Regions from separate parts of the Vibrio sp. Vb1574 genome, predicted to be linked through region 1. Evidence: predicted binding sites of a transcription regulator. Region 1 holds the regulator's gene; the other holds the start of a gene.
The links. Region 1 encodes CRP, which controls carbon source genes, mostly activating them, when cyclic AMP is high. Its sites were predicted from a motif close to TGTGANNNNNNTCACA; they were not measured.

Region 2: a site for CRP is predicted at 2,590-2,605, ahead of deoD (purine-nucleoside phosphorylase). Genes of this name have one in related genera too.

The regions. Positions count from the first base shown of each region.
Region 1 covers NZ_JAWOTC010000031.1:34,997-39,648, reverse strand. Annotated here, with positions in the region: gene R7O12_RS17105 (hydrolase) at 1-452, shown strand, start outside; gene R7O12_RS17100 (YheU family protein) at 486-698, shown strand; gene R7O12_RS17095 (phosphoribulokinase) at 824-1,693, shown strand; gene crp (cAMP-activated global transcriptional regulator CRP) at 1,934-2,566, shown strand; gene R7O12_RS17085 (DUF1338 domain-containing protein) at 2,703-3,494, opposite strand; gene astD (succinylglutamate-semialdehyde dehydrogenase) at 3,743-4,652, opposite strand, start outside.
Region 2 covers NZ_JAWOTC010000042.1:10,912-15,563, reverse strand. Annotated here, with positions in the region: gene phrB (deoxyribodipyrimidine photo-lyase) at 1-562, opposite strand, end outside; gene R7O12_RS19590 (MerR family transcriptional regulator) at 585-1,385, opposite strand; gene R7O12_RS19585 (YbgA family protein) at 1,375-2,325, opposite strand; gene deoD (purine-nucleoside phosphorylase) at 2,724-3,434, shown strand; gene R7O12_RS19575 (hypothetical protein) at 3,505-4,652, shown strand, end outside.

The sequences.
Region 1 (4,652 bases):
TGTATCGCCGTTATCTGCTTTCTTCACTGAAACGTAACGCGTTACAAAAGCATCATCTACTGCATGGCGAGCTGGCGCTGTCCTACAACTCAATCAAACGTGTCACACGGCTGTATGAATTCGATGATTTGATTACCGCACCATTGCATGGCTTTAAAGACGCACAAGATTATTACGACCAATGCTCTGGCTTAAGTAAACTACAGCAAATCACGCTACCCACACTGATCATCCATGCCAAAGACGATCCGTTCATGACCGATGATGTGATACCGAAGTTTGTTCTGCCAGATAACATTGATTACCGTCTCTTTGAACACGGTGGCCATGTTGGCTTCCTAACAGGAACGGCGTTAAAACCTAAGTTTTGGTTGGAGGAAGCGCTGCCCGCGTATTACGAAAGTATCGCCGCAGATTACCTTTCTGCTGTATCCAAGCAACGAACGCAGTAAACTAGCCGCTCATCATAAAAGTTAGAGGTATTTATGATCATTCCATGGCAAGACATTGCGCCGGAAACATTGGAAAACTTAATTCGTGAATTCGTCTTACGCGAAGGAACGGATTACGGAACCGTCGAGGTTTCTTTGCAAGACAAAATTGATCAAGTTAAAGCTCAATTGGAAAAAGGTGAAGCGGTTATCGTGTTCTCTGAGCTACACGAAACCGTCGATATTCAACATAAAACAAAATTTTAGACCCTTCACATTTTACCGTATCCCACTCGATGACAAGGTATTGTTACGTGCTATAGTGGGATATCGACCGTGCAGTAGTAACTCTACTGCACATTACAGGTAAGTAATTTTCGACAAGGTTTGTCATGTCAGCTAAACACCCAATTATTGCGGTTACTGGTTCGTCCGGTGCCGGCACGACCACTACATCTGAAGCCTTCCGTAAAATGTTCAATATGATGAACGTTAAACCCGCATGGGTTGAAGGCGATAGCTTCCATCGCTTTACTCGCCCAGAAATGGACATCGAAATTCGCAAAGCCCGCGAGCAAGGTCGACACATTAGCTACTTTGGCCCACAAGCTAATGACTTCCCGGGATTAGAAGAGTTTTTCCGTAAGTTCGGGCATGACGGCACTGGCAGCGTGCGCCGTTATCTGCACACGTTTGACGAAGCGGTTCCCTACAATCAAATGCCAGGCACGTTTACACCGTGGCAAGACTTACCCGAAAACAGCGACGTTCTGTTTTATGAAGGGTTACATGGTGGCGTGGTCGATGGCGATGTTAATGTTGCTCAACATGTGGATTTCTTAATCGGCATGGTGCCGATTGTAAACTTAGAGTGGATACAAAAATTCGTACGTGACACTCGCGATCGCGGCCATTCGCGTGAAGCGGTAATGGACTCAATCGTGCGATCCATGGACGATTACCTCAACTATATCACTCCGCAGTTTTCTCGTACTCACATCAACTTCCAGCGCGTACCGACCGTTGATACTTCCAACCCACTTAATGCAAAAGGCATCCCTAGTTTGGATGAGAGTTTTGTGGTGATTCGCCTACGCGGTATCAAGAATGTCGACTTCCCATATCTGCTGGCCATGATTGATGGCTCATTCATGTCACGCCACAACACGATTGTCGTACCCGGCGGTAAGATGAGCTTTGCAATGGAGCTCATAGTTCGGCCTATCCTACAACAGCTCATCGAAACAGGGAAAATTGGCTAAAAACCTGCCTGCGAAGATGTTTACTTTTCATACCGTGATCATGTGCACAGTTTTGCTTACAAAATCTCAATCATGGCACGATTAAAATCAAGAAATCGTTTTCGAAAAAGGATACTATTTCTTACCGAAACACAAGAGAGCTTGCAGCATATAAAAAGTGCTCTTATTCTAGTAGGCCTAATTCAGGCTTAGCTAAAATATGGATAGCGCAAGCGTACCCTGCAGAGGAAGTGAGATATTATGGTTCTAGGTAAACCTCAAACCGACCCAACATTAGAGTGGTTTCTTTCACACTGTCATATTCATAAGTACCCTTCAAAGAGCACGCTAATTCACGCGGGCGAAAAGGCAGAAACTTTGTACTACATCGTTAAAGGTTCTGTTGCGGTTCTTATCAAAGACGAAGAAGGTAAGGAGATGATCCTTTCTTACCTAAACCAAGGAGACTTTATTGGTGAACTTGGTCTATTCGAGGAAGACCAAGAGCGCACAGCTTGGGTTCGTGCTAAATCTCCTTGTGAAGTTGCTGAAATTTCTTTCAAGAAGTTCCGTCAGCTTATCCAAGTAAACCCAGACATCCTAATGCGTCTTTCTGCGCAGATGGCTCGTCGTCTTCAAGTAACTAGCCAAAAAGTGGGTGACCTGGCGTTCCTAGACGTAACTGGTCGTATCGCTCAGACGCTTCTGAACCTTGCAAAACAACCAGACGCAATGACTCACCCAGACGGCATGCAAATCAAGATCACTCGTCAAGAAATCGGTCAAATTGTTGGCTGTTCTCGTGAGACAGTAGGTCGTATCTTGAAGATGCTAGAAGAGCAGAACCTAATCTCTGCTCACGGTAAAACCATCGTGGTTTACGGTACTCGTTAATCTCGAACTAGAGTGACACGAACAAAATTATAAAAGCCACCAATGGCAACATTGGTGGCTTTTTATTTACTCATGACCAAATGAGATAGGGTGCAGCGAACACTAATGAGTAAGCTTAACAGGTTAACCCTAAAACTTAGCCATTCGTACTTTCAAAGATTTTGTCAGCTGAAGCGGCCACGAAACCTGGGTACAAATCACCATTTTCCATCGGATAGCGCTTAGCAAATTCATAAAACCCGCCAGGGATAATTTCAGTGCCTTCGCTAAAACGAACCGCTACTTTATCTGCCATGGTCGATGACTGCTCTAGCAACACCTCAGGAGTGCCCTTCACTTCACCACCATTTTCATTAATGGTAAACCCAGCGGTACGCAGATGATCGTTTACCTGCTTCACTTCTTCATATTCATTGAGCTGGTTAACGCTCACCGTGAAGTGGTTTGCTCCGTAACCATGCGCCGCAAGCCAAGATGCGTACTCACTTTCTTTAGCCAACGTTTGGTAATCAGCAAAGCTTAAATCCCACAAGCGTCCACCATGTAAGAATGCGCTATCGTTCAGCTTGTCAGCATCGACTTGTGCCACCAAATTTTTCACAATCTCTTGTAGCTCAGGAGAGCACTCTTCAACTTTTAGCTCACTAATAAATACTTTAGGTTGCTTCGGATCTGGGTGCTCATAGTGCTTAGCAACCAGCTTTTTGCTTTCGAAAACGTAATCACCACACGCCTTGTAACCAATAGCTACAAATGGCTTAGCTAGAGTTTCAATACCAAGAGGCGCGATATTGAAGGTACGTAAAGCTATATGATCATTAATCAGAGGCTCATCTTCTTGAAGCAGCTGATGCACTTTAGCAGCCGAAGGGCAAAGACGTTGAATGTAATCTTGCCATAGCGATTCAAATAACACATCGGGCGTCATAACGACTCCTTGTTACGAGATGTAGAGTTTAAAGGTAAGCGGAAGTTGGCTGCTCGTTCACAACAAAAGTTGTCCAGAATAATGAACGAGCAACCATCAACCTGTGACGGTAAATGCCAGTCAGTCAACACGCTTTTCCGAGTCTTTGCTCACTTTTCGTGTTCTGCCAACGATCACTACAACCCATACCTAAATGATGCGCCGGCAAGGTGAGCCGCAATGCATAGTTGCGACTCTATTATTAAAACTTATAGCGCTACACCTGGACTCAATGTTGCAGGCAAGACAGTCTCTTGACCTTCCATTGATGCCATTGGGTACGCACAGTAATCTGCTGCGTAGTAAGCGCTTGGGCGCAAGTTACCCGACGCTCCCGGACCACCAAATGGCGCATCACCACTTGCACCAGTGAGCTGGCGGTTACGGTTCACGATACCTGCACGAATGTGGTCAACGAAGTATTCCCATTCTTGGTCGTCGGTTGAGACCAAACCAGCAGATAAGCCAAAGCGCGTATCGTTTGCTAGCGCCACGGCTTTGTCTAACCCTTCGTAACGCACCACTTGCAGAAGTGGGCCGAAGTATTCTTCATCTGGTAACTCAGCAATGTTCGTTACATCAATGATGCCAGGAGAAACAAACGCCGCCTCTCCTGCTTTCGCTTCAATCAAGCTTTCACCGCCAAGAGACTGTAGATTAGCTTGTGCATCAAGAATAAACTTGGCTGCCGCGACCGAAATTTGCGGTCCCATAAATGGCGCAGGTTCTGCAAATGGTTGGTCTACGCGAATATTGCGTGTCGCTTCGACGAGCTTGGTGATAAGCGCATCGCCTTTTTCACCCAATGGCACATACAAACGACGAGCACACGTACAACGCTGCCCAGCACTGATAAACGCTGACTGGATGATGGTGTAAACCGTGGCATCCAAATCACCATATTTATCAGAGATCACCATCGGGTTATTACCACCCATTTCTAGTGCGAGCATCTTGCCCGGTTGACCCGCAAATTGACGGTGTAATACATGCCCCGTATTCGCGCTACCCGTAAACAGTACGCCATCAATGCCTTTTGCGTCAGCGAGCGCGATACCAGTTTCTTTCGCGCCTTGAACAAGGTTAATCACGCCTTTCGGCAGACCGGCTTCTTCCCAT
Region 2 (4,652 bases), on a different contig from region 1:
ATCGAGCCGACTCTAATTGTTCGAGTACCTTTTTATTGAGTGGCGCTTGCTCGTGAGGTTTTACTACCGTCGGCATATGGAACTGCGTTAACCAAGCACGCTTGAATGGCGTAAACACCTTAAAATATTCGCCTTGCTTATTAAGAACCGTCGTTGGCGCGTGCACACATTTGTCATGAAACAGTTCAAATTCGATATCGTGAGAAGCTAACGCTTCACTTACTTGTGTATCGAGCTCTCGTTCGTTCACCTCATAGTGAATGTTTGCCATGACAGACGTGGCTTCAAGTGTTTCCGCCCACCCACTAATCACATCTGTACAATCGGAAAACGACGGTACCTCTTTGTACAAAAAGGGAATATTAAGGCTTTCAAGCTCCTCGTTAAGACAAGCTAAGCGACGAGCAATGAGGTCTGCCTGCATCGGCGCCATGTGATGCTCCCGCCACTGCTCTGGCGTCGCGATAAAGCAAGCGACGACAGGCTGCCCTGAATCAAATGCCGCTTTGAGTGCCGTGTGGTCTAACGTACGTAAGTCACGTCGAAACCATACTAAAATCATGGTAGCTCCTATCTTTTGTCTACTAAGTTAGGTGTAATTTCTCTATCACTTCAGAGCACCCCATCCGATCACCTAACTGTGCGTGAAGCATTTTGATGGACGCTACTTGTTTAGCAGCTAGCGCTTTGTTGGAGAAAAGGTAGATAAACGAACCATTTTCAACGACCTCGTGATCTAGTAGACCAGAAACATCATCAACCTTATCGATCAAAGTCGTGTGATACCCTTGTTCGCAAAGCTTCGCTGCTTGAATCCAACTCTCAGACTCTCTGTTTTGTTCAAAGCTAATGAGCAGACACTTTCCTTTGGAAGCGGCTTTGTTTTCAGAATCGATAACAAGGGCAAGTCGAGTGATCAAACAAGTCTGAAATAACCCGACCTGTAAAGATCGCAGCGATCCTTTCACCATGTCTAGCGCATCAAATACTGGGCTAATAAACTGATCAATAACGAGTTTTAGTGGATACTCTTTAAGAACAGAGGCAAGTAAACTCTCTGCTTTTCCTCGATTCAGGGTAGACAGCGCAAGCAGCATGTTTTCAACTTCTTCGAGTGTGCGAACCTCGTTTTTGACTTCGACATCGGCGCTTTTTCCTAGCAGCCCCTTCACTTTACCAATCGAAATCCCCTTCGCGAGCCAGCTCTGGACTTCGCGAATCGTATCGAGATCTTGCTGGCGATAAAGTCTGTGTCCTTTTTCAGTTCGCTGAGGTTGGATCAAGTTGTATCTTCGTTGCCAAGCTCTCAGCGTAACTGGTTTTACACCCGTGATTTCTGCGACATCTCGGATCGCGTATAGTTTTTCTTCTGAACTACAAACCATAGCGTAATCTCATCTCCTGCGGATACGGTTCTAAAAACTTCTGTTTTGCTAAATACTCGTCTGGGTAAGTATTTAAGTAATGCTTAATCAATGTAAGTGGTGCTAGCAGAGGCAGCATTCCGATACGGTAGTCGTGAATCACTGTCGCTAACTCTTCTTTTTCTTCTTTAGTTAGTGAGCGTTTGAAGTACCCTTGTAAATGCATCAACACATTTGTGTTGTTTTTGCGGCTAGCCCGATTCGTTAACGCCTTCATAAGTCCTAAACGATACTCTTGGTAAAAGTCTTCAATTTCATAATTAGCGACATCAGCGACTAAGCGGCCAAGGGAGCGGTATGACTCTGGGTGGTGTGCCATTAACGTCAGTTTGTAGCGCGAATGAAAGTCGATGATTTTGCCACGAGTAGGCTCACCATCCATCGAGCCGTAAAAGTCATTTAGACAAAATACTCGAGTAATAAAATTTTCTTTCAATACAGGGTCGTTAAGTCTGCCATCCTCTTCAACAGGCAACCAAGGCATTTTTTGCATCAATGTTTGTGTATACAAGCCAACACCTTCTTTCGCAGCACTGTTCTTGCTGTAAACCTTGACTCGCTCCATGCCACAAGTTGGTGACTTGGCACAAACGATGTAACCACAAAGCTGCTCGCTTTGAAGTTCATCTACTTTATTGGCCGAGTAAGTGAGCATATTGTCGGTATGATCATTTTCTGGATTTTTGGTTTCAACCAATGCAACACGCTCTTCATTAGAAACAAGACGAATTGTTGGACGGGGTACTGGCATACCTACGCCGACTTCAGGGCATACCGAAACAAAGTCAAAATACGGGCTGAGCTCTTTAGTCACAAAGTTGCTCACCTTATGACCAGAGTCAAAACGCACTCGTTCACCCAAAACACACGAACTGATACCTACTTTGATTGAAGATTCCATGATGACGCATCCCTATACAAAAAGTTTTGTTGTATAACTTATAGCAAGCCTTTCCAGATTGTACAAGAAAATAAGTTGTACAATTTAATCGTTTTACTTCACTCGAAAGTATTTCGATCAACCAGCTGTCAGAAAAAAGTTTGGCCCAAAAACAAAGAATTTGTGCGCGCAATCGACAAACTGCTCAAAAGCAAATCGATTGCTCTTTTGATTTCAACAGATTTGGTTATCAATAGTAGTTGCAGTTTCTAAATGCGTGGTTTTTGTGACTAAGCTCTCAAGGGGCTACTGTACGTCCCGATATTATTGCCTCAACGAAAACGAACAAGTTCAACAGAATTGGTAATAGCGTTCTATAATAGAGGCGTTTTATCAAAACAAAACTTTGGAGAGCACTTATGGCAACCCCACACATTAACGCACAACCAGGTGATTTCGCTGAAACAGTTCTAATGCCAGGCGACCCGTTGCGCGCTAAATACATCGCTGAAACGTTCCTAGAAGATGTGAAACAAGTTTGTGACGTTCGCAACATGTTCGGCTTTACTGGCACTTACAAAGGCAAAAAAGTTTCTGTAATGGGCCACGGCATGGGTATCCCGTCTTGCTGTATCTACGTACACGAGCTAATCGCTGAATACGGCGTGAAAAACGTTATCCGTGTAGGTAGCTGTGGTGCAGTACGTGACGACGTGAAACTAATGGACGTTGTTATCGGTATGGGTGCTTCTACAGACTCTAAAGTTAACCGTATCCGTTTCAACAACCACGATTTCGCAGCAATCGCTGATTACGGTCTTCTAGAAGAAGCAGTTAACCAAGCGCGCGCTCAGGAAGTGCCTGTAAAAGTAGGTAACGTATTCTCTGCAGACCTGTTCTACACACCAGAAGCAGACATCTTCGAGAAGATGGAAAAACTAGGCATCCTAGGTGTAGACATGGAAGCGGCTGGTATCTACGGCGTAGCAGCTGACCTAGGCGCGAAAGCACTGACTATCCTGACAGTTTCTGACCACATCATCCGTGGTGAAAAACTAAGCTCAGAAGAGCGTCAGAAGTCGTTCAACGACATGATGAAAGTTGCACTAGAAACTGCAATCAACATCTAAGAACAAATAGTAAGTAATAATTTGCAGCCAGAGTTATGCTGGCTGCCCGAATTATCCCGAGGGGGCGATTGTGTCTAACGGCGAACTGCCAAAAGACGCAGATGGGTTACAACTCAACTTTTGTAAAACATTGGCGTGTGACAACTTTGGATTGAGTGATGCAAAGCGTTACGTTCTGCAACATGCGAACCCTAAGCGTCCGGCGATGGTATGCCGTGAATGTGGAGCTTTCCCCCCCTTACTTAATAATCGCGATGTCGTGAACGAACTTCATCGCCTGCGGCACGTCCACAGTGACGGGTTGCCTGCTTGCCGTAATGATGATTGCGACAACTTTGGACTTTCTGTCCACACTCACAAACACCTCTATCACGCTTTCGGTTACAGTGGCGATCGCCAACGTTACCGCTGTAAAGTGTGTCAAAGTACCTTTGTCGACAAGTGGTCTGGTGCCAACAAGAAGCTTCAATTTCAAGAGAACTTGATGGGTTTATTGTTTACGGGATATTCCGTACGAGAAATCTGCCGCAAGCTTAGTATTAACCCAAAAACCTTTTACGATCATGTTGACCATATAGCTAGCCGCTGCCGCCGCAAGCTGGCAACCATTGATGCGCGCTGGGTAAACCACGCAACGCATTATGAATTGGCCTCAAACTATATTGCATTGCAACCGAACAGCAATAATGGTGTGTATTGGATTGTTTCTGGCGAAGCGCATTCTGGCTATATTCTTTGCCAGCACGTCAATTATTCCGCTGATGAAGAGCCAATCGCAACTCTCGATCATAACCCTTACGATGAGGTGTCTCGTTTTGTTTCCCAGGAGTACGTAGCGGAAGCAAGTGAGCCGCTTGCGGAACCTTCTCATCACCTCAGAGAGCGAATTGACCAAAAATACCAAACAATTTTGGCTCGCGGTAACGTAGAAGACCCTCTTGGTAATCTATCTGTATTTCATTACCCTTCAAAAGGGGCATTAGTCCGTCCGCCATACACCTCGTATGCACACTATTTACACGTACTTGATATGTGCTGCCCAAACAAACGTGTATCTCTATACATGCCTCAAGATCCCCTACTACGTTCAGCTGCACTGAGCGTTTGTTTACCTCGTATTAAAGAGAAAAGTGTCGACTTGATGTACGTAGAAGAGGACGCTAGTTGGGACATGAGTACTCCCTTTGGCAAAGTCGATATCGCCTATATGAGTTGGTG